Linked DNA regions of Dinghuibacter silviterrae. The protein of the gene in region 2 binds, or shares a complex with, the protein of the main gene of each other region. Links are inferred from orthologs where the notes say so. Each region holds a gene or a part of one and is shown on either strand. Other genes may lie near its edges.

Evidence for each region.
Region 1: the proteins of pheT (region 2) and pheS are in contact, whole or in part, in a crystal structure (PDB 6P24), measured with the Escherichia coli proteins. The link is inferred for Dinghuibacter silviterrae from one-to-one orthologs.

The regions. Positions count from the first base shown.
Region 1 is NZ_SODV01000001.1:1,116,558-1,122,030, forward strand. What follows is about bases 1,509-4,268. They hold pheS (phenylalanine--tRNA ligase subunit alpha), read right to left. Parts: upstream 3,523-4,268; coding sequence 2,494-3,522; downstream 1,509-2,493. Other genes in these bases: EDB95_RS04955 (NAD-dependent epimerase/dehydratase family protein), read right to left, coding at 1,509-1,656; EDB95_RS04960 (3-hydroxyacyl-CoA dehydrogenase NAD-binding domain-containing protein), read right to left, coding at 1,649-2,491; EDB95_RS04970 (formimidoylglutamase), read left to right, coding at 3,564-4,268. Also shown: EDB95_RS04950 (UDP-3-O-(3-hydroxymyristoyl)glucosamine N-acyltransferase), read left to right, coding at 1-627; more of EDB95_RS04955, read right to left, coding at 646-1,508; more of EDB95_RS04970, read left to right, coding at 4,269-4,688; EDB95_RS04975 (hypothetical protein), read left to right, coding at 4,734-5,473.
Region 2 is NZ_SODV01000001.1:1,366,966-1,383,159, forward strand. The notes cover bases 1-3,097. They hold pheT (phenylalanine--tRNA ligase subunit beta), read right to left. Parts: upstream 2,716-3,097; coding sequence 286-2,715; downstream 1-285. Other genes in these bases: EDB95_RS06085 (hypothetical protein), read right to left, coding at 1-260; EDB95_RS27850 (DUF6600 domain-containing protein), read left to right, coding at 2,803-3,097. Also shown: more of EDB95_RS27850, read left to right, coding at 3,098-4,296; dnaB (replicative DNA helicase), read left to right, coding at 4,779-6,365; EDB95_RS06105 (RsmE family RNA methyltransferase), read left to right, coding at 6,365-7,129; EDB95_RS06110 (ribonuclease H-like YkuK family protein), read right to left, coding at 7,126-7,599; EDB95_RS06115 (CoA-binding protein), read right to left, coding at 7,677-8,039; EDB95_RS06120 (hypothetical protein), read right to left, coding at 8,066-9,487; EDB95_RS06125 (NAD(P)/FAD-dependent oxidoreductase), read right to left, coding at 9,512-10,633; EDB95_RS06130 (methyltransferase domain-containing protein), read right to left, coding at 10,645-11,358; EDB95_RS06135 (type III polyketide synthase), read right to left, coding at 11,355-12,524; EDB95_RS06140 (UbiA family prenyltransferase), read right to left, coding at 12,517-13,377; EDB95_RS06145 (fasciclin domain-containing protein), read right to left, coding at 13,481-14,032; EDB95_RS06150 (pyruvate dehydrogenase complex dihydrolipoamide acetyltransferase), read right to left, coding at 14,156-15,802; EDB95_RS06155 (DNA polymerase III subunit gamma/tau), read right to left, coding at 15,888-16,194.

The DNA.
Region 1 (5,473 bases), 250 kb from region 2 along the record:
GGAAAAGGAACCGTTATCATGCCCAATGTCTTTGTGGGGAACCATGTCGTCATCGGTGAAAATTGTCTCATTCACCCCGGTGTTTCGATTTACGATCATTGCCAGATCGGCGACAATGTGGTCGTTCACGCCGGGACGGCGATTGGCGGGGATGCGTTTTACTACAACCGGAAAACAGCCCGGGATGTATGGTTCAAAAAGATGGACAGTTGCGGCCGGGTCGTGATCGAGTCCGACGTGGAGATCGGTTGCGGGTGCACGATCGACAGAGGGGTCAGCCACGATACCGTGATCGGCAGGGGAACCAAGATGGACAACATGGTACACGTCGGTCACGACGTCGTCATCGGCAAGAACTGTTTGATTGCCGCCCAGGTGGGCATCGCGGGCGTGGTAACGATCGGGGACGGGGTTACCCTCTGGGGACAGGTAGGGATCAGCAAGACCCTGACAATAGGGGATCATGCGGTAGTGCTCGCCCAAAGCGGGGTGCCCGGTGACCTCGAAGGGGGTAAGGTCTATTTCGGTTCGCCCGTGGAAGATGCCGGCGTCGCCAAAAGGCGGCTCGTCTGGTTGAAACGGCTCCCCGAGCTCTGGGACAAGGTCAAGCGCCTGGAAGAACGCTAAGAGCCGCGCCTGCGGCGCTCAAAGGGCAAAATGCTTTTTTAATGCCGAGGCGTGGAAACGGATCGTTTCCTCCAGGGGCGTGAAGGCAAAACCGGGCAGCGCTTCCAACACCTTCCGGTTGTCAAAGCGCGTCACGGCCTGGGCCGTACGGGCCGTTTCCCGTGTAACGAGGGGGTCTTTGCCGGTAAACATGCTTTTTACTTTTTCCATGCGCCAAACCACCTCACCCAACAGGGGGGTCACCGCTTTGTGAGGACTCCGCCGGCCAAAAGCATCGGCCATGGTGGAGAACAATTGCCGGTAGGTCCAGTTGTCCGCACTGAGCACGTACCGCTCGGAATGAAGGGTGCTGTCCATCAGCCGGATCATTGCCTGTACCACATCGCGTACGTCGACAAACCCGCTGACGCCCTCGGTATACCAGGGGAACTCGTTATAGGCGGACTTGAAAAGCTCGGCAGATCCTTTTTCCCAGTCACCCGCACCCAGTATAATGGTGGGATTGACAATTACAGCCGGTAAACCCTCGGCGATGCCCCGCCATACCTCCATTTCACCGTAGTATTTGCTCTTGCCGTAGCGGGAGTTGTTGGTCTCTTCGGTCCACTGGGTGGCTTCGTCGATGAGGCTGTCTTGTTTAAGCCGGCCCAGGGCAGACACGGAGCTCACATAGACCATTTTGCGTACGCTTTTTTCCAAGGCGGCGTTGACGACGTTGGCGGTGCCTTCGGTGTTGATCCGAAGCAGGGTCTCCGCCTGACGGGGATTAAAGCTGACGATGGCGGCGCAATGGTAGACTTCCCGGATCCCTTCCATGGCGTCTTCCAGGGAAAGCACGTCCATCAGGTCGCCCTGCACCCATTCCACGCGTTCCTGTTCCGCAGGGGTCAGGATAAAGCCTTCGTAGGGGCGCCGGCACAATGCCCTGACAGGTGTGCCCGCGTCGAGCAGGGCCTTGATCAAATGGCTGCCGACGAGGCCTGTTCCACCGGTGACGAATACCATGGGTTTTGTTTGAGCGTTAGACATAAGCGTAATACCCTTGTCCCGTTTTTCTTCCCAGGTCACCCCGGGAAACGAGGGCTTCCTGGAGGGGAGAAGGGGTAAAGCGGGGGGCGTGCTGTAATGCGGTATAGAGAGAGCGGGTGACCGCCAGGTTGATGTCGTTGCCGATCAGGTCCATCAGCCGGAAGGGGCCCATTTTAAAACCGGTGGATTCGAGGAGGCGGTCGATCGTGGCAAAGTCGCCCACGCCCGCCTCTGCCAGCCGCAGCGCTTCGAGGTAATAGGGCCTGGCGACGCGGTTTACGATAAAACCGGGGGCGTCCTTACAGACGACCGGTACTTTGTCCCAGGAGCGAACCAGCCGCTCCAGCGTCTCCACAACGGCGGGATCGGTCTTTGATCCGGCGACTACTTCGACCAGTTTCATGACCGGCGCCGGATTAAAGAAATGCAGCCCGGCCACCCGGCCCGGTTCGGGTAGGGCGTCCTGCAGGCTGTTGATCGATAAGGAGGATGTATTGGAGGCAAAAATAGTATCCTTCGATGCGCGCAGGCTTTGAAACAATTGGATCTTGGCGTCCAAACGCTCGACGATGGCCTCTATGACCAGGTCCGCGCCGGCGGCCGGGACTTCGCTACACAGGTGCAGCCTTTTTTCTGCCGCGGCCTTTTCTTCCGCACTCATTTTCCCTTTATCCACCAGGCCCTGCCAGGACGCCTTTATGCCTTGCGCTGCTTTGGAAAGAGCGGCCGGTTCCAGGTCGAACAGAAAGGTCTCGTGTCCGAACCGGGCGGCCACTGCCGCGATGCCGCTCCCCATGGTGCCGGCCCCGCAAACGATGATGGATAGGGGGGACATGGCTAGGTGCTGCTGGTAAATTGTTGAAGAAAGCGGAGGTCGTTCTGGGCGTATAAGCGCAGATCGTTCACCCGGTAGTTCAACTGGGCGATGCGTTCGACCCCCATCCCAAAGGCAAACCCCGTATACTGCGTGGAATCGATGCCGAGGTTTTCCAGCAGTTGGGGGTGCACCATGCCGCAGCCAAGGATCTCCACCCAGCCCGTGTGCTTACAAAGCGAACACCCGGTGCCGCCGCAAACGGTGCAGCTGATGTCCATCTCCGCGCTGGGTTCGGTAAAGGGGAAGTAGGACGGGCGGAAGCGAACACGGGTATGCTCACCGAACATTTCCTTTACAAAGAAGTAAAGGGTTTGTTTGAGGTCGGCGAAAGACACGTGTTTGTCCACGTACAGTCCTTCGACCTGGTGGAAAAAGCAGTTGGCCCTGGCCGATACGGTTTCGTTGCGGTATACCCTTCCCGGGCAGATGATCCGCACAGGCAAGGGGCTGGTCTCCAGCACCCGCGCCTGTACCGAAGACGTATGGGTCCGGAGCACCCAGTCCGGATTGCGCTGGATATAGAACGTGTCCTGCATGTCGCGGGCCGGGTGGTTTTCGGGCATGTTCAGGGCGGTGAAGTTGTGCCAGTCGTCTTCGATCTCCGGTCCTTCCGCTACGGCAAAACCCAACCGCTGGTAGATGGATACGATGCGGTTGCGTACCAGGCTAAGGGGGTGTCGCGTGCCCAAGGTAAAGGCGTCGCCGGGCAGCGTAAGGTCCATGCCCGGTGTGTCTTTGTCCTTCCCGTCGGTCAGCCCTTTGTTGTCTTCGTACTTGGCCTCCGCGAGTTGTTTGAAGTCGTTGAGGACTTGCCCGAAAGAGCGTTTTTCCCCGGCGGGAATGTTTTTCATCTCCCCGAAAAGCGCCTTGACGATGCCCTTGGTGCCGAGAAACCGGATCCGGTAGTTCTCCAGGTCTTCCGCGGAACCGATGACCCACTGGTCGATCTCCTTCTTGTACTGGTCAATTTGTTGCAACACCTGTTCCATAAAGCGAAGATAGGAATATCTTTGCCCCTAAAGTAACCTGTATGTCCCTCCAAGACTTTCTGCAACCCGTCAGTACCTACGAGCTTAGCCACGACCGTGGCTTTTCAGACGGCCAGATCGGTTGCCATATCGCCGTTTGGGAGGGAGCCGATCCGGACATGAGTACCGCAGACGTGGTCCTGCTGGGCGTTGCAGAGGAAAGGGGCAATGGGCGCAGGGACGGGGAACCCGGTGGGCCGGACAAGATCCGGGAGCATTTTTATGCGTCGTACTACTGGCATCCCGAAGTCCGCTTAGCGGACGCAGGAAATGTGCGCAGGGGCGCTACCTTGCAAGACACGTACGCGGCGTTGAGACACGTCGTCCAGGAGCTGACAGGGGCGGGAAAGACCGTCGTTATCCTGGGCGGCAGCCACGACCTCACCCTCGCCCAGTACCAGGCGTACCGGGACCGGAAACAACTGATAGAGGTCAGTTGTATCGACGCCCTGATCGACCTGAATACGGATTCCCCGCTCAAGGCCGACAACTTCCTGCTCTCGATGCTGACGGAAGACCCCAACTACATCCGGCATTACAACCACATCGGTTTTCAAAGTTACTATGTCCATCCGCGCATGCTCGAAACCCTTGACAAACTCCACTTCGATTGCTACCGTGTCGGCAGGGTCCGGGAACAGATGGAAGAAATGGAGCCCGTCATCCGGCACTCCGACCTCGTGAGCATCGACATTTCGGCGATGGCCAACAGCTATGCCCCCGCCGCGAGGATCAGCCCCAACGGCTTTAGCGGAGAAGACATGTGCCAGCTGACGCGTTTTGCCGGCCTGAGCAACCGGCTGAGCTCTATTGGTATCTATGGCTACAGGCCCTCCCTGGACCGGGATGACCTGACCGCCCGTCAGATCGCCCAAATGCTGTGGTATTTTATAGACGGGCGTCAAAAAAGCTTTCAGGAAGCGCCCCTGGAGGAGCGGGACCACTACAACGAATTCCACACGGTGTTCGGAGAAGTCGAAAGTACCTTCCTGCAAAGCAAAAGAACCGGCCGCTGGTGGATGCAGCTCCCCGACCGGACCTACATCGCCTGTAGCTACACCGACTATGTAAAAGCCAGCAACAACGATATACCGGAGCGTTGGTTCCGGGCCCAGGAAAGAGGTTAGGCTCGTTTTTTGCATTCAAGGCGTGAAAACCTAAACACCGATTCCATGCGATACACCCTCCTAGTGTTATGCTGTTGCTTTCTGTCCGTCACCCGGGCGCAAGGGCCTTCCGGCTATTGGCTGAGTGAAGACAAAACCGGTTTTTTCGAAGGCCTGGAGAGTGTCGAGATGCGCCTGGACCCATCGGGGAACGCTTACAGCGGGAGCGTTTACTACTTATGGGAACATGGGATCTATTATCAGGCCATCAGCCTCGAAGGCAAGGTGCTTCCGGGGGACTCCGTCGAGCTCCGGGAAGTGGCCATGGTGGCCAACCGAAACGGCATTTTTGCCAACGACTGCCGGGGCGTCTTTCACTTGCATTACCGGCACGACAGCGAAAAGGAGTACCTGGAAGGTGTATGGAAAAAACCGGCGGGCAGCCGGTTGCGGTGTGCCGATACCCACGTCACCTTTTTTCGCAGCATACCACCGGATGCGGCCTGGAACCGGCCGGCCGGCAATGCGGTGAAGCGCGGTGCCCGCGTGGTGGCCAGGGTGACCCCTGCGCGTGAAAAGCCCGCGACGGGCACGCCCGCGGCTGAAAAACCTTCACTTGCCCCGGCGGCGCCACCCGCCCCCGTCGTGGTCGCCCCGCCGCTCAACCAGGATTCCCTCCGGTTCGTCGCTTTCAAGTCCCGAAAGGACTCCCTGGAGCTCACCGTGAAACACAAGGCCGATACGGCCCGTCTTGAACTGTACGACAACGGCATCGTGGACGGCGACCGCATCTCCCTTTTCCTTGG
Region 2 (16,194 bases):
ATCTCGCGGATGTAGCCGTTGATCTTCTTTTCCAGCCCCTTTTTGTCTGTTTCGCTCAGGACGTCCGTTCCGGACACTTTCAACGCCTCTACCTGGTGGTCCAGGCGGGCGATGGTCTCCTGGTAGGCCAACTCCTGCTGGCGCAACAGGGTGTTCTCCTTTTGGAGCCGCTCGTTGTCCTTGCGCAAGGTCTGCCATTGCCGGAGCAAAAGGCCGATTTTCTGGCGGAGGCGTTCGATATGTTCCTGCGTCTCAGACATGCGTTTTTGTTTGTAGGCCGCGGCGCTATTTGCGCACCTCGGCGCCCAGCTCCTTTGAAAATGTCTGCGCCAGCTGCTGCATCATCGCGTCGATTTCCTTATCGGTCAAGGTCTTTTCTTCGTCCTGGAAGGTGAAGGCCAGGGCCACGGATTTTTTGCCGGCCCCGATCTTATCGCTCCGGAAAACGTCAAACAGATCCACCGACCGGAGTTTCTTCAACTTTCCCCCGAAGGCGGCGGCTTTGATCCGGTCGTAGGCGATCCCTTCGTCCATGACCATGGCGAGGTCCCGCTGAACGGAGGGGAAGCGGGCGACTTCCCGGTATTTGACGGGTTGGCGGTTATAGAGGGCCGTGACCTGTCCCCAGTCAATGTCTACGAAGAAGACGGGCTGGCGAATACCGAATCGATCGGCGGTTTTTGCAGGGACCTGGCTGGTCCGGGCTACCGGGTGGCCGTTGTGCAGGTAGACGATACCGGTGCCCGCTCCCGCCTCGCCCGCCGCTTGCCCGGTAGCGGCTATGCCGCACAACTTTAGCAGGGCTTCCGTAGCGCCTTTGGCATAATAAAGATCTACCGGCGTGGCTTTGTGGTGCCAGGTATCCTCCCCGGCGGCCCCCGTCAGGTATAGACAAAGATGGTCGTTCTCCCTGAACGGCGTTTTCCCCTTTCCCTCCCGGTCGTGACCATACGTTTTCCCAAACTCGAACATCTTTAGCGAAAGGTTCTTACGGTTCAGGTTATACGCCAGGACTTCCAGACCGGTCTCCAGCATGGAGGGGCGCATCACGTCCAGCTCGGAGCTGAGGCTGTTCAGGAGGGCGACTTTGTCGTCATAGCCCCCGTACCAGGCACTGTTGGAGATCGAGTTGGTCATGATCTCGTTAAAACCAAGCCCGACCAGGAAACCTGCGGCCTTTTCCTTAAGGGCGGCTACGGCCCGGTCGGCTTCCACCGCCGGTGTAATGGTGATCCCGGCAGGGATCTCTATATTGTCCAGGCCGTCTATCCGCATGATTTCCTCCACCAGGTCGGCGGGAAGACGGATGTCGGTTTTGCTGGTGGGCACCGCCACGGTGATGCTGTTGCCGGTTTCCTGTTCGACTTTGAAACCCAGGGCTTTTAAAATGTCCGCCGCGGTGGTTTTGGGATAGGCCTTCCCGCTGAGCTTGTGCAGGTAACTGTAGTCCAGGGTAACCACAACGGGCGCGGGGATCTTTGGATAGATGTCGATGACGTTCGAACTAATTTTTCCGTTGGCGACCTCCTTTATCAACTGGGCGGCTCTTTGAAGGACCACTTTCGTATTGCTGATATCCACCCCCTTTTCGAACCGGAGGGCGGCGTCCGTTCGTAAACCGTGACGGAAAGAGGTTTTTCTTATGGTTGCCGGATCGAACCAGGCGCTCTCCAGGAAGATGTCCTTTGTCTGGTCGCTGACACCGCTGTCCAGGCCGCCGTAAACACCGGCTATGCACACGCCACCTTCTGCGTCACAGATCATGAGGTCCTCTGCGCTGAGTTTCCGTTCCTTCCCGTCGAGGGTGGTAAAAGGGGTGCCTTCGGGCAGGTTTTTCACGATGATTTTGCCCCCTTTTAAGTGGGCGCGGTCGAAAGCATGGAGGGGTTGCCCCGTCTCGTGGAGGATATAGTTTGTAATGTCGACGATATTGCTAATGGGCCGTACCCCTATGGCTTTCAACCGGTCGCGCATCCATTTCGGCGCTGGCCCGAACTGGAGGCCTTTCAGGCTAACGCCTGAATAACGGCGGCAGGCATCCGTGTTCTCGACGTTCACGGCTATCGGCTGGCTTTGATCGTCCGGCTTGAAGTCGCCGGTAAAGGGCGACTTTATGGTATGCGGCTTCCCTTCGTGGTGCGTCAGGTAGGCGCAGACATCCCTGGCGGTGCCCAAATGGCTCATAGCGTCCATCCGGTTGGGCGTCAGCCCGATCTCATATACCCAATCGGTATAAGGTTCCAGGAGTTGCGCCAGGGGCGTGCCAGGGACCGTATTTTCCGGAAGCACCATGATTCCGGCGTGGCTTTCCCCCCACCCGATCTCGTCTTCCGCACAAAGCATCCCGTGGCTCTCGACGCCCCGGATCTTGGTCACCTTCAGGGTCAGCGGCTCCCCCTTGACCGGGTGGATGGTTACCCCCGGAAGCGCTACCACCACGGCCTGGCCCTTCGCCACGTTCGACGCACCGCACACGATCTGTAGCGGGTCGCCCGACCCCGTATCGACCTGCGTCACTTTTAACTTATCCGCGTTCGGGTGCGGATCACACGCCAGCACCTTGCCCGTGATCAATCCCCCCAGGTTCCCCGGCACCTCTTCATAAAGGTGCAGGGATTCTACTTCTAGTCCGATGGAAGTCAGTATATTCGATAGCCTTTCAGGGTCAATCCGGACGGGCAGATAGTCGTGCAGCCAGTGATAGGAGATTGTCATGCGGCAAAGATAACGTTAATTGCATGCGAATGGTTTTACCTGGCGCAATTGTACCAGTCCATTACATAACACTATTATCGATCTTTTATGAAACGAACGCTCTCCTTGCTAGGCCTGGTATCCCTTCTGGCAGCCTGTGGCCCTACCCACGTATACGTGCAGACCGATACCCCCGCGCCCGCCCCTGCTCCTGCTCCTCCCCCCGAGCCTGAGCCCGCGCCACCACCCGCGATCACCTATCAAACCTTTTATGACGCCCTCAGCCCTTATGGCCAATGGACCGACTATCCCAATGTCGGCTATGTCTGGATCCCCAATGCCGGCCCCGATTTCAAGCCTTATAGCACGGACGGCCGCTGGGTCTATTCCGACCAGGGTTGGACCTGGGTCAGTGATTATTCCTGGGGCTGGGCGCCCTTCCACTATGGCCGCTGGTTCTTTGACGACAACTACGGATGGTGCTGGGTCCCTGGCTACGAATGGGCCCCCGCCTGGGTTTCCTGGAGAACGAGCCCCGATTATTATGGATGGGCGCCGCTCGGACCCACCGTTGGGGTGAGCGTGTCCATCGTCGCCTATAACCCGCCGCCCCGCACATGGTGTTTCGTGCCCCGTCAATATGTGGCCAGCCCCCGCATCAATACCTATGCGGTGAACGAGACCAACAACGTGACGATCATCAATAAAACGACGGTGATCAACAACTATACGGTCATTAATAACCGGGTGACCAACAACACGACCATCAACAATAACAATACATATAACAATACGGTCATCAATAACCGGAACGTATATGTTTCGGGCCCGCCCCGCGCTGAAGTAGAGGCGGTCACCCATACCACGATCCGCCCCGTGACCTTCCGCGAAAGCGCCACCCCGGGTTCCGCGCAGGTCAACAACAACCAGGTGACCATGTACCGGCCGCCGGTTAGATCGGTGCCTGCCAACCAGGCCACGACGGCCCCGGCTCCCGCACCCACCCGGGTGACGCCCTTCCGCGGTGCCGGGAACGGCAATCCTAACGGGGCGCCCAACCGGATCCAGGGGCAGCCTGCGGCGCAACCGCAGAACCAGGGTCAGCCGGCGCAGCCGAACCGCTACCAGGGGCAGCCGCAGAATCAAGGGCAGCCGCAGAGCCAGGGGCAACCGGCACAGCCGAATCGCTACCAGGGGCAGCCGCAGAATCAAGGGCAGCCGCAGAGCCAGGGGCAGCCGGCACAGCCGAACCGCTACCAGGGGCAGCCGCAGAACCAAGCCCAGCCAGCTCAAAACCAGCCCCCTCACTTGCAAGGCTTTCCTAACCGTCCGCAGCCCACACAAACGCAGCCGCAGCAGCAACCCGCTCAAAATCAGCCGCAACCTGCGTTCCGGCGTCCAGCGCAAACGCAGGCGCAACCCGCTCAAAATCAGCCGCAGCCCAACCAACAGAATCCGCAGGGCGCGCGCCAGCAACCGCAGCCCCAGCCGCAGCCGCGCACCGCGCCTGGTCAGGGGGCCGGTCAGGGCCGGTTCAAACCCGGTGGCAATAATGGCCGGCAGGCGATGGACACGAGCCGGGGAAGGGGCCGCGGGAACTAGCGGTCGCCGCTGCCGCGCGGGCGCCTCCGTGACAGCCGCCGTTGCGATGGGACGATGGGCGCCTCCGCGGCAACCACGTGCCCGCAAAGCAATGTGAAGGAATTGTTACCTGTATGAACTAATTGTAAACAAACTCACGGATCAGGATACGTGAAATCCCCGCAGAAGAGGCCCTTTTCGGATCAGAAATGGGCCTCTTTTTTTTTGCACAAACGGTGTGAAAATCTCTGGGCCTGGCGCGGAAAAAATCTTTATTTTGGGGATAAACAGGGGGTATTCCGTGAACAAGCTGGGTATTCCGGTGGATAACGTGGGGAACGCTTGTGCGATACTTTGAATCGAATTTAATTTTCCCATCGAGTTTTTTGCCTTTACCTTCGACCTCCCCTGCCCGGTCACTTAACATTGCGGTAACATTGGCGTGACCGGCGGAAGCGGACTTTTACTCTTCAATCTCTACAATAAAACCGAACTGTCGCACGATGGACCTCACTAACCTCAACAAGGACCGGAAGCCCCGGAGAAAGCCGGCCCTAGACCTAACCACCATGGTGTATGGAAAGGTCCCTCCTCAGGCAAAAGATTTAGAAGAGGCAGTGTTGGGAGCAATCATGCTGGAGAAATCGGCGTTCGACGTGGTCATAGAAATCCTTAAAGGGGAGTGTTTTTATGTGGACGCCCACCAGCGCATCTTCCGGGCGATGCAGGGGCTGGCCCAAAAAGGATTGCCCATCGACCTGCTGACCGTGGTGGAAGAGCTTCGGTTCCGGGAAGAGCTGGAAATGGTCGGCGGACCTTATTATGTGACCCGGCTGACCAATTCCGTGGTGTCTGCAGCCAACATCGAGGCGCACGCGCGGATTATTTTGCAAAAATTCATCCAACGGGAGCTGATCCGGGTAAGCGGGGAGATCATCGGGGAGGCCTATGAGGATTCCACCGACGTGTTTGACCTTTTGGACGACGCGGAAAGCAAACTTTTCGAGATCACCAACAGCCACCTTCGCAAGAACTTCGATACCATCGACACCGTCCTGGTCAAGACCATCCAGCGGATCGAGGATATGCGCAACCGTAAAGAGGACATCACCGGGATCCCGAGCGGCTTCCCGAGCCTGGACAAGGTCACCTACGGATGGCAAAACACCGACCTGATCATCCTCGCCGCCCGTCCTGCCGTGGGTAAAACCGCCTTCGCGTTGAACCTGATCCGGACGGCCGCCCTGAACCCGACCCGGCCGACGCCGGTGGCGTTCTTTAGCCTGGAAATGAGTGCCGGTCAGATCGTCCAGCGTATTCTGGCCGCGGAGTCCGAAATCTGGCTGGAAAAGATTTCCCGGGGCAAGCTGGAGGAGCATGAGATGAAGCAGTTGTACGCTAAGGGTATCCAACGCCTGGCCAACGCCCCTATCTTTATCGACGACTCGGCCGCCCTGAACATCTTCGAGCTCAGGGCCAAGTGCCGCCGTCTAAAAAACAAGCACAACCTCGGGATGATCATCATCGACTACCTCCAGCTCATGAGCGGGGGGGGCGAGAACCGGAACATGAACCGGGAACAGGAAATCAGCCGCATCTCCCGGGACCTCAAGGGGTTGGCAAAAGAACTCAACATCCCCGTCATTGCCCTGTCCCAGTTGAGTCGCGAAGTGGAAAAACGGAAGGACGGCAACAAAATGCCCCAGCTGAGCGACCTTCGGGAATCCGGCGCCATCGAACAGGACGCGGACATGGTCATGTTCCTTTACCGTCCTGAATACTACGATATTACGGCCAACGAAATGGGCGAGAGCAACAAGGGGGAAACCCACGTCCGCATCGCCAAACACCGTAACGGTTCCCTGGAGACGATCAAGCTCCGCGCGCTGCTGCACATCCAGAAATTTGTCGAGGACGAGTCCAGCGACTTCGGTCCGGGTCTTCCGCCCTCCGGCGGCGGTGGCGGCTGGAAACCCCTGGGCCCCGGGGCCGGCGGGGGAGACGGCGGCGCCAAACTGTATATCCAAAAAGGCAGCCGGATGAACGATCCCCAGTTTGACGACGGCTTCGATGCAGAACCGCCTTTCTAATGTCATTGCCCTTTTTTTATGCCCCCGGTCTGACCGCTACGAACCGCGTGACCGACCTGGACGAGCCCACCAGCCGTCATTGCGTACAGGTCCTGCGGATGCGCACAGGCGACCGTCTCATCCTCACTGATGGCCGGGGTCTTCGCGTGGAGGCCAGGCTCCTGGAGGCGGACAAACGCCGCTCTTCAGTAGCACTGGAGGCCCCCGTGCAGCATCCCCGTACGGGGCCCGATGTATATATAGGTATATCCCCGGTAAAAAACACCAGCCGCTTCGAATGGTTCCTGGAAAAAGCAACGGAGATCGGGGTGGCGGGAATCATCCCGCTGTTGTGCGAGCGCACGGAACGCAGCGCGCTCCGGCTGGACCGGCTGGAACACATCCTGGTGTCGGCGATGCTCCAGTCGCAACAGGTGTGGCTGCCGGAATTGCGGGAGCCGCAGGTGTTCAGCGGCGTGCTGGCTACGGCGGGCGGCGTTCGGTATATCGCGCATTGTGAGGAAGGGGAGAAGCGGACGCTGGCGCTTGGAGGCGCCACGGGCGCGGGCGCCGACGTAGGTCAGGCCGCTGAAAGCACCGCAGCAGGGACCGCCGACGATAAGGCGGCCACATTGCTCATCGGCCCCGAGGGCGATTTCACCCCGAATGAAGTGACAGAAGCCCTCTCCCGGGGTTGGATCCCCGTGACACTGGGCGATACGCGGCTGCGTACGGAAACGGCCGGTATCGTAGGCGCGACGCTGCTCAGATGGGCGGCGCGCTAGTTCACGATCTTGTTCGCGCAACTGCTGCTGGCAAAAGCCTCGGGTTTGGCCTTGAAGGCAAAACCCATCCCCAGGATGTAGCCCATGGCTTCCCGGAGTGCTTCGTTGCTTTTAAAGTGGGGATTGGTGTTGATGTCTGCATGCACTTCCATGTCAACATCGAACTGATTGAACAGGTCACAAAGCTCGTAAGCAATCTCGATACTTTTGGCCACTTCCACCAGCATGCGCTCCCGGATGGTAAACGACTGCTTGGTTTTTTCGTTGTGGATGAACATAAATCCACCATGCCCTTCGCGGAGGAAAACGATGACGGTTGCAAATTCCGTTTCAATACCCTTTACTTGTGAGTCCGTGCCGATACAAACTTTCAGGTGATAGCCCTTCTTCGTTTCGCGGATAATAGCGCCTGCGACTTCCTCTTTGATGGGCAGATGAATGGGTTCTCCATTAAATCTGCGCCACTTCATAGTATTAATGGGTTTCCCCAATTTACGGAAAAAACTAACGCCAGCCTCACTTTAACGGAATGGTAATATGACACGGGCTAAAACTGCCCGGTGCTGAGGAGCACTAACGTGCACGCCTCCATGGGCTGAATCCCGGCAGCGGCGGCCATTTCAGCGAACGGTTCGTTCTCGGCGCCGGGGTTGAAGATAAGACGTTTCGGCTTCAGCGAAAGTACATAGTCGTAGTACTCTTTTTGATGCTCGGGGTTGAGGTAAAGGGTGACCGTGTCGAAGTCATTGTCGGCCGGTCTTTCTGTCACGATGGGTACGCCGGAGACGGTCCCCGTGTGTTTCCCCAGCGCGACCACGGGTTGCCCGTGTTCCACCAGCTTATGAACCGCCAGGTAGCTGTACCGGGTGGGATTGTCCGAGGCGCCGATGACCAATGTTTTCTTCGCCATAGGGCAAAGATACGACAAATAAAAGGTCAGAATTTGACTCTTGGGCACGCCAGCCCATCCCCTTCGTGGGCGCCCGGGTGGATGATGATGGCGAGATACCCGCCCCCGTTAGGCATAGCTTTTTTGGACACCAGCCACGCGAGGTTGTGAAAGCCCAGCAGAACCGGACCGGCCTTGATCGCACCGCCGACCCAGAAGTGACCCTGGTCGGTCACCTCGATGGGGAGGTAAGCGCCGAGACTGGATTTCTCCCAGCGCGGCGTAATGGTCAGCAGGTTGAGCTCCTGGACGCTGGCAAGAGTGGAGTGGATACCCGTCATGTTGATGGACAGTTCGCCGTCGACGGCCCAGTAGCCGCTGAATCGCTCGTCCAGGTTGACGACCAGGCGGGCGGGCGTCGCGATGTTGAAACGGCCGCCGATATAGTTGAAGTTGGCGACCTTGGCCCGGACAGAGTCGGAGAACTGCGGGACAGACTGGATTTTGCCAAAGGTGGTGTTGAGCATCGAGTCGGTAACGACGCCCTTGATCCCGGAGAAGACGGCGCTTGCGTTCCCGTAGGTGTATTGGTTGGTGCCCATGTCGAGCAGCGCGACGCCTAGTTTCCAGATGTAGGCGTCTGTCCCCGATTTTTCTTCTTTGCCCCAGTCTTCTCCGCTCTTTTGAACGTATTCGCCGCCTATGCTTACGGAGGCGCCCATGCGGCCCCTCTTGACGGCCTCTTTTATTTCGTCGGTCGCCGGACTGCCGTTTTTCCAGTTGTTGTAGTTGGAGGAATAACCGTATTGGGCGGCAATATTGGTGATCTGGTAACCGCCGCTGGCATCAGGGATATAGGTGCCGCTGGATGCAAAAGCATATCCCCCTGATAAGGAACGGGTGATGTTCAGGGTACCCCCGATCTGCAAACGGGCACCGTCGTCCTCGTACAACACGTGGGCGTAGGTAAGGTAGCCCTCCAGCCAGCTGGACTGGACCACGTTGGCGCTTAAGGGAAGGTTGCCTTCGTTGGCGGTAAAAAAGCTCCCCGTTTTTTTGGTGCTGTCGTTATAATTAAAGGAACTGGTACTGACCCGTACATAATTACGCATGTTTAGCCCAAACCCGAATGCGGAGCGCCGGTTGATGGATATACGACCGTTCAACAGGTGAAGGTCCACCGAGCCCATAAAATTCCGTGAAAAAGTGCCGCTGTGGACCTTGACGACAAAGGTATCCGGTATATGGAGCAGGGATGCGTTGGTGACGTTGAAGGAGTTGGTCAGGAACTTCCCCTGCACACCCAAAAGCGTAAGGTCCCAGGTATACGGGGAATTAAGAATGGCGGCCGGATTGTAGTCATTGCTCAAGCTCCCGGAATAGGGAGACCCGTGCAAAGCCTGATAGTTTTGGGCCAGGGCATGGGATAGGGCCGACATTCCCAGCATGACCACCAGTAATTTCTTCATGAGCGCATCCAAGTATAGTATCGGCTAAAACGCGTTTCCATGCGTTTTGCGTATAATTCCCCTCGTTAATATCGGAAAAGGCTTTAATACTTTTAAAAATAATTTGGTCGTCCAGGGTTTGCCGAAAAGCGACTGGATAAGACGACCAGCCTTTAACCGGTTGGAGAAGTGCATATTCCATGCCAGGCGGTATTGTTTCTCCATTTCCGCGCGGGTAATGTCACCCCTTAAAAAAGGGATCAGGACGGCTTCGGCGAGCTGTCCCGCCCGGAAGGCCATGCTCATCCCGTTTCCGCAAAGGGGGGATATCAGCCCCGCCGCGTCACCCACCATGAGTAGGTGTCCTTCTACGGGATCCTTTGGAGCAAAGCTGATCTGGGCGATGGTCACGGGTTTGTCCCATTCAAAATGCGCTTTTGTGAAAAGGGCGCGGAGGTGGGGATTGGCGCATAGGATGTTTTCCTCCATCTGACGGATGGACCCGCCGCCCCGTTTGAGGTTGGCCGCGGTGGTCAGGTAGCATAAACAGTGTAGGCCGTTTTCGACGGCGGATACACCGCAATAGCCGTCCCGGAAATTATGAAGGGCGATCTGACCGGGGGGAAGATCCACACGTATGTGGTATTTCACCCCGATAAAATTGTCGAGCCGCCGGTCCTTGCGCTGTACAAAAGGCCGTTGCATCCGGACGTCGAGGTTACTGCGTTTGCCAAAGCTGCCGACGGCCGCCAGCGCCCTGGTGGTTTCTCCACCGGCTTCGATCATAAAGCCCGAGTCGTCAAAGGCGACCGCGGTGACGGTACAACCCGTTCGCAGGGTTACGCCGGCGGCCACGGCCCTTCCCGCGAGCAGGGCGTCCAGGGTGTACCGGCTGATCCCAAAACCGCCCATGTCCAGGGGATGGGTGAGCGTATAACCGTCAGGCGCGGTGACCGTTAGGGTGTGGATGCGGGGAAACGCGTCCAGGGAGAGTCCCAGCCTTTCGAGGAAGGGATGGCTTTCCATGCTGACGTATTCACCGCAGACCCGGTGCAGGGGATACGTCTCTTTCTCAAAAACGATCACACGGTATCCCTTTTGCGCGAGCGTGATGGAAAGACTTAACCCCGCAAGGCCACCTCCGATGAGGGCTACCTGATATGGCAAAACCGCGGACATTATTTCGGTACGATCACCAGCCAGCGAAAGGCCCATTGCCACTTGATCTGCGCCTTGTCAAGACCCGCCTGGGAAAGGTAGTGCTCCCAATCCGCTTTATGAAAAGACCGTTGGACGGATAAAGGCGCGTCGTTGCGAACCAGGTACGAGCGGGAAAACGCGCGGGTCAGCCATTTGATGGAGTGATAGGCCAACGGGTGCCGGTGCAGGTCGTTGATAAAGAACCCCACCGCAGCCTGTGCATGCATCCACTGCAACATCCCGGGTAGGTCGGCGTCCGGAAAGTGGTGGCAGAAAAGAGACGAAAACAATATATCGGGTGGGACCTCCATGCGCGCCGCTTTATAGTCGCCGGTGATCCATTGTGTGGGGAAGGACCAATCCTTGCCGCGGGCAAAGCGGGTACAAACTTCTTTCAGGTCGACACCAATGATCTGGAGGGAGATCCCTTTTGCTTTTGCCCAACGATCGATGACCAGCAGGTTATCCCCGCCCCCGCAACCGATCTCGCATACCCGAAGAGGCCGCTTCTCTAAGATGCGTTTGGCCTCCGGCGTCCGCGTCAGGCGTCCCATGCCTTCCAGGGTGATGCGGTGGCCGCCGAGGTAGCGGTTAATCACGTCCAGCTCGACGAGGTTTCTTTCCAGGTCCGCTTCCGGTATATCCGGCGCATCCAGGAGTTCGAGGCGATCGAGTCGACGGCGGAAACTCATACGACCGAAGCAATAAAGGTTTCCATGGTCAGCCCCGGGCCGAAGGCCGCGGCAAATACATATTCGACGGCTGGGCCGGCGCCGCCGCTGATAGCGTGCCCGGCGCCGCCCCCGGCGTTGCCGCCCCCGGCGTTGCCGCCCCCGGCGTTGCCGCCGCGAAGCCCCTCCTGTATGCGCTGCAGCACGAAAAGCAGCGTAGGGGAAGACATATTGCCATAAGCCCGCATGACGGCATAGCTGGGGTCCAGCTCCCCGTCCGCCAGGTGCAGGCTTTGCCCGATGGCCTCCAGGATCCGCTTCCCCCCGGGGTGGATACACCAATGCCGGATATCCGGCACGCCCAGACCTGCCTTCTTCAGGGCCCGGTCCACCAGGGACGCAAAGTCCGCTTCTACGAGGTCCGGAATATAGCTGCTTAGCGTCATTTGGAATCCTGATGAGGTGATATCCCAGGCCATATCGCTTTTCCCCTGGAGGGACACCTCGCTATGAAACTGTTCCAGGCGGAAGCCTCCCCTGGGATCCGTGTCCGGGGTCACCAGCACCGCCGCCGCCCCGTCGGCAAACAACATCGCCGACGAGATATTGTCTTTTGTCGCTTCCGACTGGAAGTGGAGCGTACACAATTCCACGCAGACCACCATGACCTTGGCGTCCGGGTCGGAACGGCAAATGGCGTCTGCCCACTTCAAACCATGGATGGCGGCATAGCACCCCATGAAGTTGACCGAACTTCGGAAGATCGAGGTCGGCAATTGCATGGCCTCCATGATCTGCAGGTCCAGCCCCGGTGCGCTCATACCGGTACAGCTCACCGTGATGAGGTGGGTAAGGGCGCCCGGATCTTCCAACCCCTCCAGACAGGAGCGGATCGCCTGTACGGCGAGCACGGGGGCATGACGGCCATACCATTGCATGCGTTTTTCCGTAGAGGGGAAGGGCTCCAGGTTTTCCGACGGGGAGTAAAAGGTCCACTCGGCGGCCGGGAGGTGATAGTCCGGTACGACCGAGTACCGCGTATCGATCCCCGAATGGCGGTAAAGAAACTTCATCTTGCGCGCCTCTTCGGCGCTGCTGGCGTGTATGCGCTGCATAAACCCAAGGACCTCGTCTTGCGTGTGTGCGTGGGGCGGGACCCCGGTGCCTATGGCAATGATCTTACTCAAACTGGGACCAAATTAAAAGTGTTCCAAAAGCCGCATTGGCCGCGGCCGCCGCAAGCCAGTTCATCCGCATCGTATGGACATGGTCCGCCTTCCGGTGGTCCTTCCGTACGCCCGAGAACCAGGCTACAAAATATATAAGTACGGGTAAAAAGAATGCCTGGATGCTTAGAAACCGTATCACCTGATGTATTCGCGCGAAATATAGTGCCAGAACCGCAAACCCCGCCAGGTAAACGAGACCGCAAAACAAAAAGGTGCCCGTATACCCCAGTACCGCGCTCACGGTGCGCACCCCGTCCCGGGCATCCGCCTCGTGCTGGTATACCTGGGTGAGCGGATAAAACCCCCCGATCAGCAGGCTGCTTGCCACGACCGGTGCCACCGGTATATGCAGCGTCAGGTCCCGCGAGCACCCGTGATAGGTGGCCGCAAACACCACAGCGCCCTGAAAAACCACCACCGTTCCATACCCCAGCCAGGGAAACCGTTTCAGCCGCAGCCCCCGGTAGCTGTACGCCCTGCTCGCCCCGATATAGGCCAGGCAACAACACCCAAATACCGGGCTGACGCAGAAGCTTAATATGACCGCCAGGACATCCATGGCCAGGGTGACCCGGAACAGCCAGGGCGTCGGCATCGGCGGCGCCTTCAGCCCCCCGATGGGCCCCGTGTCCCGGTCCATATAGCTGTTGTACCCATTGCTCGCCGGATACACCAGCAGGTGCCAGATAACAAAGATCAGCAAAGCCCTGACCGGTGCCGGGTCCTTTACCTGGCTCAACGCAAAGAGGTAAACGGGCAGCAGGAAGAAGGAAAAGGGGAGCCTCAGCAATTGCACGGTCGAGCGGAACATACCGTAAAATAACGTATTTACGGCAAAGAGGGATGCGTGCTATCTCATAAGAAAGCCGCCCCCCGACGGAGGCGGCCACTGAGGATAAGACTAGCGGATATAGTTATTTTGGCATCAGCACCGTATCGACGACATGGATGACCCCGTTGGATTGCTCCACATCGGCGATGGTGATCATGGATTTGTTCCCGCTTTCGTCCCAGAGGGTGATCATTCCTCCCTCCGCGGAGGCGTAAAGGTTATCCCCTTGTACCGTTTTCAGCGTGGCTTTGCCACCGGCGCGCCGGATCATCCGCACCAGTGCCTTGGAACCGATCCTGCCCGGCACCACGTGGTAGGTCAGTACTTTGGTGAGCTGTGCCTTGTTCTCCGGTTTCATCAGGTCATCGACGACATCCGAAGGCAATTTGGCAAAGGCTTCATTGGTGGGGGCAAAAACAGTAAACGGACCAGGCCCCTTCAACGTAGATACAAGGCCGGCCGCTTTGACCAGCGACACCAGCGTCGTGTGGTCCTTTGAATTGACCGCGTTGTCGACGATATCCTTGGTAGGATACATCGCGGCGCCGCCCACTTCGACGGTCTTTTGCGCAAAGGTGTTCACAGCGGAAAATAAGAGTCCCGCGCCTACGAATAGGCTGAAAATTCGCTTCATAAAAAAAGTGTTTATTGAGAATGTCCGACAATAGTATCTACGCAGGACAGGCGAAATCGGTTTGGACGGACACAAAAAAAGAGGGCCGAAAGCCCTCTTTCCTATTTTTCCATACATTATTCCTTAAGCGAGCATGGCCACCGGGTTCTCCAGGAACTTTTTCAGTGTCTGGAGGAAAGCGGCCCCAACGGCACCGTCAACACTACGGTGGTCGCAGCTCAGCGTGAGCTTCATGACATTGATGACGCCAAAACCATCGGCGGTCCTGACGACTTTCTCCTCGATCTTACCTACGGCGAGGATACAGCTGTCGGGCGGGTTGATGATCGCCGTGAATTCCTCGATGTCCATCATCCCCAGGTTGGAAATGGTAAAGGTGTTCCCGGAGAATTCGTTCGGCTGGAGTTTTTTGTTCTTTGCCTTTTCGTACAGGTCTTTTGCTTCGGACGCGATCTGGCTGAGCGATTTCTGGTCGGCAAAACGGATGACCGGTACGATCAACCCGTCTTCTATGGCCACTGCGCTCCCGATATGGACGTGGCTGTATTGGCGGATAAAGTCGCCCATCCAACTGGCATTGACCGCCGGGTGACGACGTAGGGCCATGGCGGACGCCTTGATGACGAGGTCGTTGAAGCTGATCTTTACGGGGCTGATCTCGTTGAGTGCCTTGCGGGCCGAGATCGCATTGTCCATATTCACCTCGATCTTGAGATAGAAGTGCGGAGCAGTGAACATGCTTTCCCCCAACCGGCGGGCAATCACCTTACGCATTTGCGAATTGGGGAGGTCCGTATACCCTTCCGCACCGGGGGCGGCGCTGAAGGCGGGCACTGGCGCCCCACCCTTGGCAGCGGCGGGTGCAGCCGTTTTCGCGGCCGGTACGTATTGGTCGATGTCGCGTTTGATGATCCTGCCGCCATCCCCGGAACCGGAGACGTCGGAAAGGCTGATGCCTTTGTCGGCGGCGATCTTACGGGCCAGGGGGGAGGCCTTCAGGCGGCCGTTGTCGCTTTCGGCGGCGCTTGCGCTTCCACTTGCAGCGGCTTGCCCGGCCGGTGCGGCCGCGGAGCCGGTTGCAGCTTGTGCGCTGCCCGCAGCCGGTGCGGCTTGCGCGCCACCCGCTGCGGGTGCGCTATTCAGGGAAGCCACCAGGGCAGTGACATCCGTCCCCGCCTTCCCAACGATGGCGATGATGTCGTTCACCTTGGCCGCCTGGCCTTCGGGAACACCGATATAGAGCAGGGTTCCTGCGGCATACCCCACCACTTCCATGGTCGCCTTGTCGGTTTCCACGTCGGCAAGGACGTCGTCGCTTTTTACGGTATCCCCTACTTTTTTATTCCAGGTAACAATCTTGCCTTCTGTCATCGTGTCGCTCAAAAGCGGCATGCGGATCACCGTGGCGCCAAGGCTTTCCGGGGACACCGCGGGTGCGCCGGCCGCGGGGGCACTTGCCGCGGGTGTCGCAGGGGCGGCAGCCGGGGCAGCGGGTGCGGTGCCACCTGCCAGCAGCGGCTTATAGTCTTCACCGGCCTTCCCGACGATGGCGATGATGTCGTTCACCTTGGCGACCTGTCCGTCGGGTACGCCTATGTATAATAAAACACCGTCTGCATAGCCCACGACTTCCATCGTAGCCTTGTCGGTTTCTACGTCAGCCAGTACGTCATCGCTTTTGACCTTATCTCCAACCTTTTTGTTCCATTGAACAATCTTCCCTTCGGTCATGGTATCGCTCAGCAGGGGCATTCGTATCACTTCTGCCATAAAAACTATTGAGTATTTTAATTGTGGCGTGAAATTAAATCAAAATCAAATACCTGCCCAAAATCAATTGGGCGCTGCACCGCTCTTAGTAGTCCAGGTCCAGCTTCAGCCGGTCTTTCAGCTCTTTGACCAGGGGGTATTGATGGCTCATCTGTTGAAAAAGTTCCTTCGTATTTAGGGGCCGTTCCGTGGGAACAGGGGGCGCCTCCGTTTCTTCCACGAGCACCTGGAAGGTCAGTTTCCTATTATTAAAAAAGGTTTGAATGTGTTCGATCAGCAAGGCCCTTTCCTGTTCGATAAACTTTTGCTGGATGTTCGCGCCGGTGATGATCTCGAACGTCTGTTCGTCCACGATACGCAGCTCCGCCAGTTTGAAATTCGTCACGGCGGAG